2 regions of the Arthrobacter sp. 2RAF22 genome follow, and region 1 is predicted to be linked to the other one. Evidence: riboswitches for the same ligand, from Rfam matches in the RefSeq annotation. Region 1 holds a riboswitch; the other holds the start of a gene.
The links. Region 1 has a riboswitch for thiamine pyrophosphate ahead of thiC (phosphomethylpyrimidine synthase ThiC). Riboswitches for the same ligand answer to the same signal wherever they lie in the genome.
Positions count from the first base shown of each region.

Region 2: it holds a riboswitch for thiamine pyrophosphate, as region 1 does, so the genes downstream of both, AB4068_RS14065 (bifunctional hydroxymethylpyrimidine kinase/phosphomethylpyrimidine kinase) here and thiC (phosphomethylpyrimidine synthase ThiC) in region 1, are expected to answer to the same signal.

Region 1 is NZ_JBFRGL010000020.1:17,242-25,068, reverse strand. It holds gene AB4068_RS14420 (glucose-6-phosphate dehydrogenase) at 1-1,285, opposite strand, end outside; gene ffh (signal recognition particle protein) at 1,437-3,002, shown strand; gene AB4068_RS14410 (alpha/beta hydrolase) at 3,106-3,855, shown strand; gene thiC (phosphomethylpyrimidine synthase ThiC) at 3,856-5,685, opposite strand; TPP riboswitch at 5,681-5,788, opposite strand; gene AB4068_RS14400 (amidohydrolase family protein) at 5,866-6,960, shown strand; gene AB4068_RS14395 (VOC family protein) at 7,039-7,827, shown strand, end outside.
Region 2 is NZ_JBFRGL010000019.1:10,977-18,803, forward strand. It holds gene AB4068_RS14065 (bifunctional hydroxymethylpyrimidine kinase/phosphomethylpyrimidine kinase) at 208-1,728, opposite strand; TPP riboswitch at 1,720-1,816, opposite strand; gene AB4068_RS14070 (Rne/Rng family ribonuclease) at 1,961-5,104, opposite strand; gene AB4068_RS14075 (vitamin K epoxide reductase family protein) at 5,574-6,257, shown strand; gene ndk (nucleoside-diphosphate kinase) at 6,335-6,754, opposite strand; gene AB4068_RS14085 (DUF4233 domain-containing protein) at 6,808-7,263, opposite strand; gene AB4068_RS14090 (bifunctional folylpolyglutamate synthase/dihydrofolate synthase) at 7,266-7,827, opposite strand, start outside.

The DNA of each region.
Region 1 (7,827 bases):
AGTCGACGGCGGTGTCGCCGCGGACCGAGAGCAGCGGATCGCCGGTAATGACGCCTTCCAACACTTCTCCGTAGGGCAGCAGATCGGAGGCATTCAGTTCTGCGTTGAGCGTCACTCGATCGAGAGTAAAGATATTTCCGGGACCGTTGACGTCGACGTCGATCTGCAAGGTGTCAGGACCGAAGCCGATGCGCAGCTGGTTGGGGGAGTCCACACCCTCGAATCCGGACGGCAGGTGCGGGACGGGCCGGAAGGTGACGATCGCCTCTTTCCGCGCGGCACCCAAAGCCTTTCCCGAGCGCAGGATGAAGGGGACGCCTTTCCAGCGCCAGTTATCGATTCCCACTTCGACTTCTGCGAGCGTCTCCGTTTCCCGGCCAGGGTCCACGCCCGCTTCGGCGACATAGTCCGGCACGTCCCGGTCGCCGATCCGGCCGGCGGTGTAGCGCGCCCGTCGGGTGGACTTCTTGTAGGGCGCGGTGATGCTGCTCGCACGCAGCACCGTTGAAATGGCGTCGCGGAGATCGCGCTCGCCGATGGTGGAAGGGGCATCGATGGCAAGCAATGCCATGATGTGGAGCAAATGGCTCTGGATCATGTCCTTGAGGGCGCCGGCTCCGTCGTAGTAGCGGGCACGCCCTTCGAGTGCGAGGTCTTCGTCGAAGATGATCTCCACTTTTTCGATGTGGTCCCGGTTCCACACCGGCTCCAGGAACCTGTTGGCGAAGCGCAGGCCCAGGATGTTGAAGACGGTGGCCTTGCCAAGGAAGTGGTCCACGCGGTGGATGTGGTCTTCCGGGACCAAAGCGGCGAGGGTCTTGTTGAGTTCACGGGCGGATTCGGAGCTGGATCCGAAGGGTTTCTCCATCACCAGGCTAGTTTCGGGAGGGAGCTGCTGGGCGGTGAGGACCTCGCAGGCCTTCTGGCTGATGCGTGGAGGCAAAGCGAAATAGACGGCGATTGGTGCTTCAAGCCCGGCCAGGAGCGTCGCGAGCTGGCCGTCCGCCGTGACATCCACTTGATGGTATTCGGTACTTTTCTCCAGTGCCGCGATTGCTTTCTTGCCTGCGGCACTTGCACCCTTGGCTGCCTCCTCGAAGGCGTCGCCCACGCGTTTGGTCCATTGTTCGGGCGTCCATGGGTCGGAGCCCGCTCCGACAAGCTTCAGGCCGTCCGCGAGGCCGCTTGCCACGAGCCTGGCGAGGCCCGGCAACAGCAATCGGCCCGTCAGATCTCCGGAGGCGCCTAGGATGAGCAACGTATTTACTGTTGTTTTGCTGGTCACTGTGCCAGCATGCCATCTTGCAGGCGCGTCTTGGTACCCTAGATAGTCGAGTCCCTCAGTTGAGTCAGATTTGTTTGGGGCAGGAATCGTCAAGATATTGGTGCGTCGGAACGGCCGCCATTCGTAGACCATTGAAAGAAGTGCACGGCGCGTGTTCAATTCACTCTCTGACCGGTTGACAGCAACCTTCAAGAATCTCCGTGGCAAGGGCCGCCTCACTGAGGCCGACGTCGACGCCACCGTCCGCGAGATCAGGCGTGCCCTTTTGGACGCCGACGTTGCCGTGCCCGTGGTCCGCGAGTTCACTGGCCGCATCCGTGAACGCGCCTTGGGCGCCGAGGTTTCCGCGGCACTGAACCCGAGCCAGCAGATCGTCAAGATCGTCAATGAGGAACTCCAGGAGATCCTCGGCGGCGAGACCCGCCGTATCCGCTTGGCGAAGACCGGCCCCACCATCATCATGCTCGCCGGCTTGCAGGGTGCGGGTAAGACCACCCTCGCGGGCAAGCTTGCCAAATGGCTCAAGGCGCAAGGCCACAGCCCTGTGCTCGTTGCCGCCGACCTCCAGCGTCCAAACGCCGTTACGCAGCTCCAGATTGTCGGCGAACGCGCCGGCGTACCTGTGTTTGCTCCGCACCCCGGCACCACCTCGGATCTGGATGTTCCCACCGGCGACCCCGTCGCCGTCGCACGCGCCGGCGTCGACGAAGCCCGGCAGAAGCTGCACGACGTCGTGATCGTGGACACCGCGGGACGCCTCGGCGTCGACGCCGAAATGATGGACCAGGCGCGCCGTATCCGCCAGGCGATCATCCCGAACGAAGTGCTGTTCGTCATCGACTCCATGATCGGCCAGGACGCCGTCAACACGGCGGTCGCCTTCGACGAAGGCGTCAACTTCACCGGCGTCGTGCTGTCGAAGCTCGACGGCGACGCCCGCGGTGGTGCCGCGCTCTCGGTCGCGTCCGTCACCGGCAAGCCGGTCATGTTCGCATCCACCGGCGAAGGCCTGGACGACTTCGAACTGTTCCACCCGGACCGCATGGCTTCCCGCATCCTCGACATGGGTGACGTTCTCACCCTGATCGAACAGGCCGAGAAGAACTGGGACAAGGATGAAGCGGCCCGGATGGCGAAGAAGTTCGCCGACCAGGAAGACTTCACCCTGGACGACTTCCTCGCCCAGATGCAGCAGATCCGCAACATGGGCTCCATGAAGAAAATGCTCATGATGATGCCGGGTGCGCAGAACATCCGCCAGCAGCTGGAGCAGTTCGACGAGCGCGAAATCGATCGCGTGGAGGCGATTGTCCGCTCCATGACCCCGCACGAGCGTCTGGCTCCGAAGATCATCAACGGCTCCCGTCGGGCCCGCATCGCCCGTGGTTCCGGTGTGCACGTCTCCGAGGTCAACGGCCTCCTGGAGCGTTTCGCGCAGGCCCAGAAGATGATGAAGAAGCTGGCCCAGGGCGGCGGCATGCCCGGGATGCCTGGCATGCCCGGCCTCGGTGGCGGTTCCCGCAAGGCAAGCAAGAACGCGCCCAAGAAGAAGGCCCGTTCCGGAAACCCCGCCAAGGCTGCCCAGGAACTGCGCGACGCCGAGAACAAGCGGGCGAACGCCGTCCGCACCGGCGCGGCATTCGGCCAACCATCCGGCGACTTCGACCCCTCGCAGCTGAACCTGCCCAAGGGCTTCGACAAGTTCCTCGGTAAGTAGCCGTCCCACCCAACTGGCTAGCAGTAGGTGTCGTTTTGACCCCTCAGAACGACAACAACTGCTAGTGAGTTGGGTTGTCAGCCCCGTGCCATAGGCTGGGGGGATGCAAAAGCAGCGCGTCGTGTTCGTCCATGGAGCAGGCACATTCGGCGCTGCGGCGTGGCCGAAACAGCATGGCATGGCGCTGGCGTACGATGCACTGTTCCTGAAACGCCACGGCTTTGATGCGCAGACCGAGCCTTTGGAATCCGATGTTGCAGCCGATGTGGAGATTATCCTCGAGTGCCTCGGAGCTCGGGAGGCCGCATCGGCCCCCGGCCCCGCGCGTGGGGGCCATGTGGTCGCGCACTCGCAAGGCGCGATTTCCGCCATGTTGGCCGCGGTGGAGCGGCCGGACCTGGTCCGCTCCCTCGTGCTGGTGGAACCGGCTTGTCTTTCCTTGACAGCTGAATTACCCGCCACCGCGGCGTACCGGGCACTCATGGAGCCGTTGTTCCGGATCCGGCACGAACTCAGCGATGACGATTACCAACGCGAATTCGTCCGCAGGGCGTTTTCTTCCGAGGCGGCTGTCCTCAGCACCCCGGAGGCCCGGCGAACCGCGCGACGCCTGCGGCTCCAGGCTCCGCCGTGGGAAGCGCCCCTGCACATTGTGCCGGGAGTTCCCACGCTTGTGCTGACCGGTGGTTGGGAACCCCTCTACGAAGAGATCGCCGGCTACTTGCAGGAAACCGGCGCCCTCCACCGCGTTGCGGCTGGAGGACACCGGCCTCATGACTCAGTTGAAGGAGACCGGATCATCCGCTCCTTCATCGCGGATGTCAGCCGCGCCGGATCAGTCCAGGCTTCCTGATCAGTTCAGGTTTCCTGACGCCGCCTCACGTTTTCCTGCGGGAACCTCAAGCTCGGGCAAGTAGACCTTGCCCCCTGATGCCAGGAACTCCTCGCTCTTTTCGCGCATGCCGCTATACATTTCCGCGATGGCCGCTTGGGAATCGGCCGAGCCGTATTCGTCGCGGATGTCCTGGCTAATGCGCATGGAGCAGAATTTTGGTCCGCACATGGAGCAGAAGTGCGCCGTCTTGGCCGGTTCTGCCGGGAGTGTCTCGTCGTGGAACGATTCTGCCGTGACCGGATCCAACGACAGCGCGAACTGGTCACGCCAGCGGAACTCGAAGCGGGCCTTGGACAGCGCATCGTCGCGTTCGTGGGCGCCGGGGTGCCCCTTGGCCAGGTCAGCGGCGTGGGCGGCGATTTTGTACGTGATCACGCCGGTCTTGACGTCGTCCTTGTTGGGCAGGCCCAGATGTTCCTTCGGGGTGACGTAGCAAAGCATCGCGGTTCCGTAGCGTGCGATCTCCGTCGCGCCGATGGCGGAGGTGATGTGGTCGTAGCCCGGGGCGACGTCGGTGACAAGGGGGCCCAGCGTGTAGAACGGCGCGCCGTCACACAGCTCCTGCTGGCGCTCCACGTTCTCCCGCACCAAGTGGAACGGGATGTGTCCGGGGCCTTCGACCATGACCTGCACGTCGTACTGCCACGCGCGCTTCGTGAGCTCGGCCAAGGTGTCCAGCTCGGCGAACTGCGCGGCGTCGTTCGCGTCCGCCGTTGCGCCCGGGCGCAGTCCATCACCCAGCGAGAACGCGACATCGTACTTGGCGAAGATTTCGCAGAGCTCGTCGAAGTGGGTGTAGAGGAAGTTTTCCTCGTGGTGGGCCAGGCACCAGCCCGCCATGATGGAGCCGCCACGGGAAACGATGCCCGTCACGCGGTTCGCGGTGAGCGGCACGTACCGCAGCAACACGCCGGCGTGGATGGTCATGTAGTCCACGCCCTGCTCGCACTGCTCAATGACGGTGTCGCGGAAGATTTCCCACGTGAGCTTGTTGGCTTCGCCGTTGACCTTCTCGAGGGCCTGGTAGATGGGCACGGTGCCGATCGGTACGGGGGAGTTACGGATGATCCATTCGCGGGTGGTGTGGATGTCATCGCCCGTGGACAGGTCCATGACGGTGTCGGCGCCCCATTGCGTTGCCCACTGCAACTTGTCCACTTCTTCGGCGATGGAGCTGGTGACGGCCGAGTTGCCGATATTGGCGTTGATCTTCACCAGGAACGCCTTGCCGATGATCATCGGTTCGGATTCGGGGTGGTTGATGTTGTTGGGGATGATGGCCCGGCCGGCAGCGACCTCGCTGCGGACGAGTTCCACATCGCAGTTTTCGCGAAGTGCCACGAACTGCATTTCGGGCGTGACGATGCCCTGTTTCGCGTAATGCATCTGTGTCACGGTCTTGCCGTCGACGGCGCGGCGGGGCACCGGCTGTGCCCCCTTCCACTCCGCGGAGGCGGCGCCGCGGCGCACGGCCGACTTGCCGTCGTCGAGCAGGTTCCGTTCGCGGCCGCTGTAGGCCTCAGTGTCGCCGCGGACTTCGATCCACTCGCTGCGGAACGGTTCGAGGCCCACCACGGGATCACTCCCGGGTCCGGCGGTCCGGTACACCTGGAACGGGGCGTTGGCCTCGCCGTTGGGGGACGGTTCGAGGGCGATTTCCGTCACTGGAACCCGGATTCCCGTGTCGGCATCCTCCAGGAACGCGAGGGAATGCGACTTGAGGGATTGGGTCACATCGTGGTCCGATCCCTTTTGGGTAGGGCTCAGCTGTGTTTCTTTGGTGCTCAAAGGATTACTCACTTCCTTCGCCGGCATTACCCGGACAGGTTCAACGGTCGCAGGCTGCATCAGCCCGATCTCAGCCCTTGCAAGGGCCCCCGTGTGGTCGTAGACGAAGCTACCACAGCTGCCAGCGCTTGTGACAGATGTGACCGCGCCGGCGAAGCCCCCGGGAACTAGGGTGGAATCATGGCGGAAATCATCGAATTCAGCGGCGCCGTCCTCACCGGGCCGGAGGAGGAACGGCGCGGCCTCTGGTCGGTCGACGGACGGCTGACCTTCGTCCGGCCCCTTGCGAAGCCCGACGTCGTCCTGGACGGTTGGGTGCTTCCCGGCCTGGTCGACGCGCATTGCCACGTTGGCTTGGGCAAGGGCGGAGCTGTCGACGAGGAGACTGCCCGCCTGCAGGCGACTGCGGACCGGAATGCCGGGACCCTCTTGATCCGCGATGCCGGATCCCCAAGCGACACGCGCTGGCTGCAACGCCGGGCGGACATGCCGAGGATCATCCGCGCGGGCAGGCACATCGCGAGGCAACGGCGGTACATCCCCGGGCTGGCCGAAGAGGTGGAGCCGGAGGATCTGATGGAGGCAGTCCGCAAGCAAGCGCGGTCCGGAGACGGCTGGGTCAAGATCGTGGGGGACTGGATCGACCGCTCCGCCGGGGATCTCGGCCCGTCCTTTCCGGCCGCCGTCGTCAAGGACGCCGTCGCGGCCGCACACGACGAGGGGGCGCGGGTGACCGCCCATTGCTTCGCCGAAGGGACAATCGATGACATGCTCGACGCCGGGATCGACTGCATCGAGCACGCCACCGGATTGTTGCCCCACCACATTCCCCGGCTGCTGGACCAGGATGTGCCGATTGTCCCCACGCTCATCAACATTGCGACGTTTCCGGACATCGCGAAGCAGGCTGAAACCAAATTTCCGCGCTACGCCGCCCACATGATCGCGTTGTGGGAGGGCAGGCATGAGCGGGTCCTTGAGGCGTTCGACGCCGGAGTGCGGGTGTACGCCGGAACCGACGCCGGAAGCGTCATCAAACACGGCCGGATCGGCGAGGAGATCCTGGAACTCCAGCGGGCGGGTCTTCCGGCGGCCGCCGCCCTCGATGCTGCCTGCTGGTCCGCCCGTGAGTGGTTGGGTGCCGACGGCATCAGCGAAGGCGCCAGCGCAGACGTCGTGCTCTACGCAAAGGATCCCCGAGCGTCCCTAGAGATCGTGCTGCAGCCCGGATGCACCGTTCTGAGGGGACACATTTCAGGAAGCGCCGGGCATTAGGAATAAATTGAAGCTTCAAGTAATTTAGATACATAGAGGTTGCCGAAGGGCGGCGCCACAAAAAGCCGGGAGTTTCACATGACCATCACATCCAGCCAGGATCTCCTTCCTGCCGAACTCACCATGGGCACTGTCATGCTCAAAGTGGGGGACATGAAGCTCATGGGCGACTACTACCAGCGGGCGCTGGGGCTGGACGTTGTCGCCGAACAGGACGGCGGGCTCTACTTCGGCCGGCTAGGCAAGCCGTTGGTGCACCTCGCGCCGGCCGCTGGTCTCCAGATCCCGGACCGCGGAGAGGCCGGACTCTTCCACACGGCGCTGCTTTTCGAGGACCAGCCCTCGCTCGCCGCAACTGTTGCCTCCGCCGCGCAGTACGAACCCCACGCCTTCGTCGGCAGTGCCGACCACTTGGTCAGCGAAGCCTTCTACTTCACCGACCCGGAGGGCAACGGCATCGAACTCTACTACGACAAGCCCCGTGAAGGCTGGGAGTGGAACGGCAGCTCGGTCGTGATGGACAGCTTGCCGCTCCCGCCGCAGCGCTACCTCCAGCAGCACCTGAGTGAAGCGGCCGTGACGGGCCAGCATGGGGCGGGCGCCGGCGTCGGGCACGTCCACCTCCAGGTGGGCGACGTGAAGACCGCCCATGATTTCTACGTCGACACCCTCGGCTTCGAGCAGACCGCCGGCTGGCACGGGCAGGCCCTGTTTGTCTCCGCGGGCGGCTACCACCACCACATGGCCATGAACGTGTGGAACAGCCGCGGTGCAGGCCCGCGCAAGGACACCCTCGGCCTCGGCGAGGTGGTCATCGAAGTGCCGTCAGGAAACGACGTCGGCGCGCTCGCCGATCGCCTCAAGGTA
Region 2 (7,827 bases), on a different contig from region 1:
TTACGCTAGTTTCGCCTTCGGCTGCAAATGAGGCCAGGTCCGGAGGCTGCCACGTGATGGCTGCCACAGACTGGCTATGCCGCCATCCGGTACCGTGCCCGTCCACCTTACCCTGCCGGCCGCGAAAAGCTCGGATCCTCACGCCGACACGCTGCAACGCCTGCGGGGGCAAGCCGCGTTCCGGTGCCTCCTCCCCGGAAGACCGGCTCAGCCGTGCAACCTTGGAGCATCGAAGAACGCCGTTTCATAGCGGCAGGATTGGGCAAACGCCTCCATCATCGCTGTGCACTCCGCGGGCGACGCAACCTGCGCGGCGGCATCCGTGATGTCGATCGCCTTGCGGGTGGCCTCCGCGAACGCCTCGTCCGCGTAGGTGCGCAGCCAATCCGCATAGGGGTGCTCGTCCGATACTCCGGCCTCGACAAACCCATGGTGGAGCCGCTGTCCCACCTCGGCGTACAACCAGTAGCAAGGCAACACGGCAGCAACCAGCACCGCATAGCTTCCCGACGCCGATGCCGCCAGCAAGTGGTCCACGTAGGCCTTGGTGACCGGGCCCAGCTCTCCGCTCACCTGGCGTCCACTGAGCCAATTCCGGTGCAGCTCGGATTCGACTTCAAGGCACATCTGCGAGCCGCGGGCCCAGAACAGCTGTTCGGTTTCACTCGGAGCGAGGGCGCTTGCCCGTGCCAGGACCCTGGAATAGCCGTTGAGATAGATGGCATCCTGGGACAGGTAGTAGCTGAACTGCGCTTCGCTGAGACCACCGGATTGCAAGTGCTGGATGAAGTCCAAGCCATAAATGGCTGCCAGTTCCGTTTGGGCGGCGTCCCACATCCGGACGGCGAAGTCCCCCGGTTGAAGGGCCTGCTGGAGCGCGTGGAAATGATGGATCGGCCCGTTGCCCTTCCCTACTTCCAGCACCTCGGACCGGGTCAGCGCCTCCTGGAGCCAGGGCTTGACGACACGCAAAGCAGACTCCCAATCGCCGAGCCGCGCCTTGGCCGTCGCCATCGCCGACGACAGGGAACATCCCGTCCCATGGCTATTGCGGGTCTCCACCCGTTGGCCGGCGAATTCCACCACGTCCTGGCTCAGGACTCCCCCGGTATTGACCAGGGCATCGGGGCAGCCGGCTCCCTGCAGATGGCCCCCCTTCACCAGGACGGTGTTTCCGCAGCTAGCGGCCAGGCGCTTGCCTTGCTCCAACGCCGATGCCCAATCAGTGGCAACAGGCTCGCCAAGCAGCATGGCCAATTCCGGAAGGTTGGGGGTCACCAGGTCTGCGAGGGGCAGCAGTTCCCGCAGTGCGGTTTCAGCGGACTCCGCGAGGAGCCTGTCGCCACTGGTCGCGATCATCACTGGATCCAGGACGACGACGGCGGGGCGCGCCTCGCCGAGCCAGCGGCGGACTTCGTGGATGACCGCCGCGTCCCCGAGCATGCCGATCTTGACGGCATCAACCGTGATGTCGTCGCTAATGGCGTCCAATTGCTGGCGCAGGAACTCCACGGGAGGCACATGGACGCCAGTGACGCCCTGTGTGTTTTGTACAGTGAGCGCCGTGATGACGGCCATGCCGTAGCCGCCATTGGCCGCAATGCTCTTCAGGTCTGCCTGGATCCCAGCACCACCTGAGGGGTCCGAGCCGGCGATGCTGAGGACCCTGGGGATGGGGCGCTGGATGGCCTTGAGCGGGTAGACAGATGATTGCGCCGAAACAGTCATGCGAGACATCCCTTCGCCGGTGCTAACCGGACAGGTTCAACGGGTCTGGTCTCAGCCGGCTCGGTGCGCGGCACCCCGTGTCAGTCCCCTAGCTTAACCCTGATCACGCCTCGCCCGCTGAAATCGCCCATTGCAACCGGACTGCCAGGGTCGGCGGATTGGCCCACAACGCCGAAACCCCGGCGGTTTCCACAGGAGCGGAAACGGCCGGGGCTTAGGCACGGTACTGCGTTCAGAGTTCGGACTTCGGCACACCGACGCCGAGGATGATCGGTTCCGCTGCCGCCGTCGGCTTCGTCGGGGCGGCGTCTGCCGCCTTGGCCTCGTGCGCGGCCCCACCGGAAGCAGCCGCGGCAACCTCGTGGTGCTCCACGTTGGTGGCGTTGGCGGCACCCTGGGCCCGGCTGGCGCTACGGTTGCGTCGGCCTCGGCGTCCACGCGAACCCGAGTCCGGGGATTCACCGCTTGCAACGGCTGCGGGGGCCTCTGCGGGGGTTTCCTTGGCTGACGTTGACGTCGTGGCGGTGTCCGGAGCTTCTCCGAGGCCTGCGAATGCCTGTGCCAATAGGTCCAGGCTCATGGCAGGTGTGCCACTTGCAGCCTCCTCTTCGTGGTGGACGAAAGGCAACGCAACTTCCTCGCCGCCGAATCGCAGCACAGGCTTCGAACGTTCCTCGCCACTCGAAGCAGCGGCCGGAGCCTGGACCGGGGCCGCTGGGGCCCGGACCGGGGTTACTTCCGCTGCGTGCCCGTCGGCGAGCAATTCCGCCGCGTGGTGGAGCTCGTCGTCGTGCAGGTGGGCAGCGTGGGCTGCAGCCGCGATGGTGGCAAGGGCTGCGCGGGTGGCTGCCTGCCGGTTCGGGTCGGTGGATTCCACAGTGTGGACCGGCACCGAAGGGGTGACGGGCAGTTCAGTGGTCCCCGGCCCCGTGCCGCGGCCGCGGCGACGCTTGCGCTGCTCGGGGCGGACGGCTGGCTGTGACTCCGTGCGCGGGTGGTGGTGTTCAGCTGCCACGACGTTGGCCCGACGGTGCTCCACGGGCTCGTCGTGCGTGACGATTCCGCGCCCTGCGCACGTCTCGCACTGCTCGCCGAAGACCTCCAGCAGGCCGGTGCCCATGCGCTTGCGGGTCATCTGGACCAATCCAAGCGAGGTCACCTCGGCGACCTGGTGCTTGGTACGGTCCCGGCCGAGGCACTCGACCAGGCGGCGCAACACGAGATCGCGGTTGGATTCCAGGACCATGTCGATGAAGTCGATGACGATGATTCCACCGATGTCGCGCAAGCGGAGCTGGCGGACCACTTCCTCGGCAGCCTCAAGGTTGTTCTTGGTGACGGTCTCCTCGAGGTTGCCGCCGCTGCCGGTGAACTTCCCGGTGTTGACGTCGACAACCGTCATGGCCTCCGTGCGGTCGATCACGAGCGAACCACCGGAGGGCAGGAAGACCTTGCGTTCCAAGGCCTTGTGGATCTGTTCGTCCACACGCCATGCCGAGAAAATGTCCTGGTCCGAGGTCCACTTCTCGAGGCGTCCCACCAGGTCCGGCGCCACGTACGTGACGTAGGCCTCGATCGTGTCCCAGGCTTCATCGCCGGAGACGATGAGCTTGGAGAAGTCCTCGTTGAAGACGTCACGGACAACCTTGATGGTGAGGTCCGGTTCGCCGTACAGCAGTTCCGGAGCCAGGATCTTGGTGGACGTGGACTGGCTTTCGATGCCTTCCCACTGGGCCCGCAAGCGGTTGATATCGTGCGTCAGCTCTTCCTCGGAAGCACCCTCGGCGGCGGTGCGGACAATAACGCCCGCGTTCTCCGGGAGGCGGTCCTTGAGGATTTTCTTCAGGCGGTTGCGCTCGACGTCGGGCAGCTTGCGGGAAATTCCCGTCATTGACCCGCCCGGTACGTACACAAGGTAGCGGCCGGGAAGTGAAATCTGGCTCGTCAGGCGTGCGCCCTTGTGGCCCACCGGGTCCTTGGTGACCTGGACCAGCACGGAGTCGCCTGACTTCAGGGCGTTCTCGATGCGGCGCGGTTTGCCTTCCAGGGTGACGGCATCCCAGTTGACTTCACCGGCGTACAGTACGGCGTTGCGGCCGCGCCCGATGTCTACGAACGCGGCTTCCATCGACGGCAGCACGTTCTGGACCTTGCCCAGGTAGACGTTGCCGATGAGGGAATCCTGCTGTGTCTTGGACACGAAGTGCTCCGCGAGCACGCCGTCTTCGAGGACACCGATCTGGATCCTGTCGTCGCGCTGGCGAACGATCATCTGGCGGTCGACGGACTCACGGCGGGCCAGGAATTCGGCTTCGGTGATGACCTGGCGGCGGCGGCCGGTCTCGCGGGATTCGCGGCGGCGCTGCTTCTTTGCTTCAAGTCGGGTGGAGCCCTTGACGCTCGTGACTCGGTCGGAGCCGCTGGTGGACTCAACGTGCGCGCGGGGAGCGCGGACGCGGGTCACAGTGTTGGGGGGATCGTCGTCTCCGCCGCCCGTCAGTTCCAGGTCCTGATCGCCGCGACGACGGCGCCGGCGACGGCGGGAGGTCACGCCTTCTTCGAGGGCCTCCTCGGTACCGGCTTCTGCCTCGTCCTCGGATTCCGCAGAGGTTTCTTCTCCCGCGTCATCACGCTCGGTGCCCCGGCGTCCGCGACGGCCACGGCTGCGACGCCGACGGCGGCTGCCGGCTTCGTCCAGTTCGTTCTCCTCGGAACCTTCCTCAGCTTCGGCCCGCGGTTCCTCGTCGACGACGGCCGGACGGACAACGGCGCTCAAGTCAGGTGCCTGGAAGATCATGGACGTGACGGAGGCAGGTTCCAGGAACAGCGACGCGATCGGACTTGCGGCTTCGGCGTCGACGGCCGGCTCCCCGGTGGTTTCCTCGGGCGCGGGCTCCTCGGCCGGCGGCTCCACAGTGGTTTCCCCGGGCGAGGCAACGTCGGCAGCCGGCGTTTCAACCGGGGCTTCTTCGGTAACGGGATCGGCGCTCTTTGCCCTCGTCGTACGACGCCGGCGGACCGGCTTTTCGGGGGCGGCTTCGGCCTCTGGTGCTATTTCAGGTACGACGGCGGCAGCAGCCTCCGGTGCCTCGCCACCTTCCGTGGACGCTTCTTCAGCGAAACCCGGCAGCGGCTCGGAGGTTTCGACCTTCTTTCGAGCCCTGGTGCGCCGGACGGGAGCCTTGGGCGTTTCCGCGTCGCTCGCTTCGGCGACAGGCTCGGCGGCGGTTGCGGCAGCTCCGGCGTCGGGGGCTTCATCCGCGGCGACCGTCTTCGGTGCAGCCTTGCGGCGGGTGCGGGTGACCTTTTTGGGTGCTTCGGTGGTCTCGGTGGACGCCGCATCTTCGGCGGCGGCTACAACTTGCTCGTTATCCATATGTGGCAACACTCCTGCCCTTGCGCAACCGCCACATCCGGTGCCCAGAGGGGCAATATTGTCAAAACCCGCAGGCGTTGACAGAAGTCAGTAGTAGTCTTTCCGGTTCGCACCAGCATGGGGGTGCGGCATCCACGGAAAGCCGGCTTCGCTCCAAACCCGTTGTTCTAATGCCACAACCAGGTGCCGTCCATGGTCACTGCGGCCCTGCCGGGGATCATTGGATCCTGGGCATGCCCTGCAAATGATTGGCGGTCTTGGGAACAAGATACCGGACCGGATTCCGCATGTGGATCGGCTTCCGGCCATGTTCATTCTCTCACACGCCCGCACTCCCGGCAGGAAGCATGCCCTGAAAGCTTCCGTGCCGCCGCCTTTGCTGGACGCGTCCTCCAGCCTCCGCGGCTAGAATCCTCCCAAGAGCAGTCCCCGGTCCTGCGCCGGGCCATCCAGAAAAGGACAGCCAACCATGCCGAGCCCCGCCAGCCCGAACCTGGCCAATAACGATGCCCGCTCCCTCGGGCAGGAGGGAACCGGCAGACACACCGACGACGCAGCCATGCCGCGCATGGTCCGCGACCGCCCCTTTGCCTGGCTCTTGCTCGCCACCGGCGCGATCGCGTGGCTTGCGTCCGGCGCACTCGTGCTGGAAAAGCTGCAGGTTCTCATGGACCCCAACCACATAACGGCCTGCGACCTCAATCCGTGGGTGTCCTGTGGCAGCGTCATGAAAACACCGCAGAGTTCGGTTTTCGGTTTCCCCAACATGTTCATCGGGATTGTCGCCTTCGCCGTGATCATCACCACCGCCATGGCGATCTTTGCCGGGGCCAAGTTCGCCCGCTGGTATTGGATCGGACTGCAGACGGGCGTCACACTGGGGTTCATCTTCATCGTCTGGCTCTGGTCCCAGGCCCTGTATGTCATTCATATCCTGTGCCCGTTCTGCATGGTGGTGTGGGCATGCATGATCCCGCTCTTCGTCTTCGTGACCATCAGGAACGTGGCGCACGGAGTCATTCCAGCGCCCGCAGGCCTGGCCAAGATCCTGAGCGAATCCGGTTGGATCATTTCCGCGCTGCTCTACGTTGGCGTGATCGCCAGTATCTTCTTTGCCTTCATCAACGTCTTCATCGGCACGTCGGGTTACTAAGCACCAAGCCGTCAACAGCGGAAGGGGCCCATGTTCGCATGAACATGGGCCCCTTCCGCTTTTGGTGTGTCTGAAAACTACGCGCCGAACCAGATCTTGATCTCGCGCTCGGCGGAATCCACCGAATCGGAACCGTGGACCAGGTTCTGCTGCACAGCCAGGCCCCAGTCACGGCCGAAGTCACCGCGGATGGTGCCGGGCGCCGCAGTCGTCGGGTCCGTGGTTCCAGCAAGGGAACGGAAGCCTTCGATCACGCGGTGGCCCTCGAAGATGGCAGCGACAACCGGGCCGCTGAGCATGAACTCGACCAGCGGCTCGTAGAACGGCTTGCCCAGGTGCTCTTCGTAGTGCTGCTCAAGGAGATCGCGGGTTGCGTTGACCTTCTTCAATTCGACCAAGGAGTATCCCTTGGACTCGATGCGGGCGAGGATGCTGCCGCTCAAGTTGCGGGCGACGCCGTCGGGCTTGATCAGTACAAGGGTGCGCTCAATGCTCACGGTTGCTCCAATGTTGGATGTGTGGGTTTCCCAGCCAGTTTACGGGGTTTAGCTCAGGCGACGCCCGCGCTGCCCCCAGAGTCCCCGTGCGAAGCGTTCCATTCGGCTTGCTCACGATCACGCTGGGCGTTCTCGCGGTCGATTCTGATGCCGGCACGGATGCCGTACCACCAGCAGGCCGCGAACAGGACTCCCACCACGAACATCGTGGGCTCGACGAAGCCGGAAAGAATCAAGACCAGCTGCATTACCCAGCCGACCCCGATGCCCCACGGCTTGCTAAGCACGGCACAGGCCAGGATCAGGATGACGCTCAGGCTGATGCCGAAGGTCAGGATCAGGGCCGGCTGCACCTCTCCGCGCTTCAGTCCGAAGACTGCCAAGGTGGCGAAGAACGCGACGAAGGCCTCCAAAAGCAGGACGGTCGAAGCGAACATCACCTTGGTGGAGCGGCGCTTCTTGGGCATCCCGGGCCGCCATTCGCGCTGGGCTTTGGTGAGTTTGGCCATGCTCAGGAACCAACCTTCCCCAGGAGCATGCGGGCCTCGGCCACCACGGTGATGGAACCCGTGACGAGTACGCCGCCGGCCAGGTCATCGTTCGCTTCGGCACGCTCCACGGCCCACTCGATCGCGTCATCCAGTTTCTCGGCAATGTGGACATTGTCCCCACCGAAGCCAAGGTCGACGGCGAGATCGGCCAGTTGCGCCGCCGGGATGGCCCTCGGCGAGCTGGACTGTGTGAAGCAGAACTCCTCTGCCAGTCCACCCAGCGATTCCTTGAGCTGCCGCAGGATTTCCTCCGCGTCCTTTTCCTTGAGGACCCCGAGGACCACCACGAGCTTGCTGAAGCTGAAGGCCTCTTCAATTGCCTCGGCCGAGGCGCGGATGCCGTCAGGGTTGTGGGCCGCATCCACGATGATCGTGGGAGCGGTGCGCACCACTTCAAGACGGCCAGGCGACGTGACGTTGCCGAACGCTTCGCGCAGGAGGTCGCCGTCGAGCTCTTTTTCACCGCCACCGAAGAACGCTTCCAGGGCCGCGACCGCGACGGCCGCGTTCTCGGCCTGATGG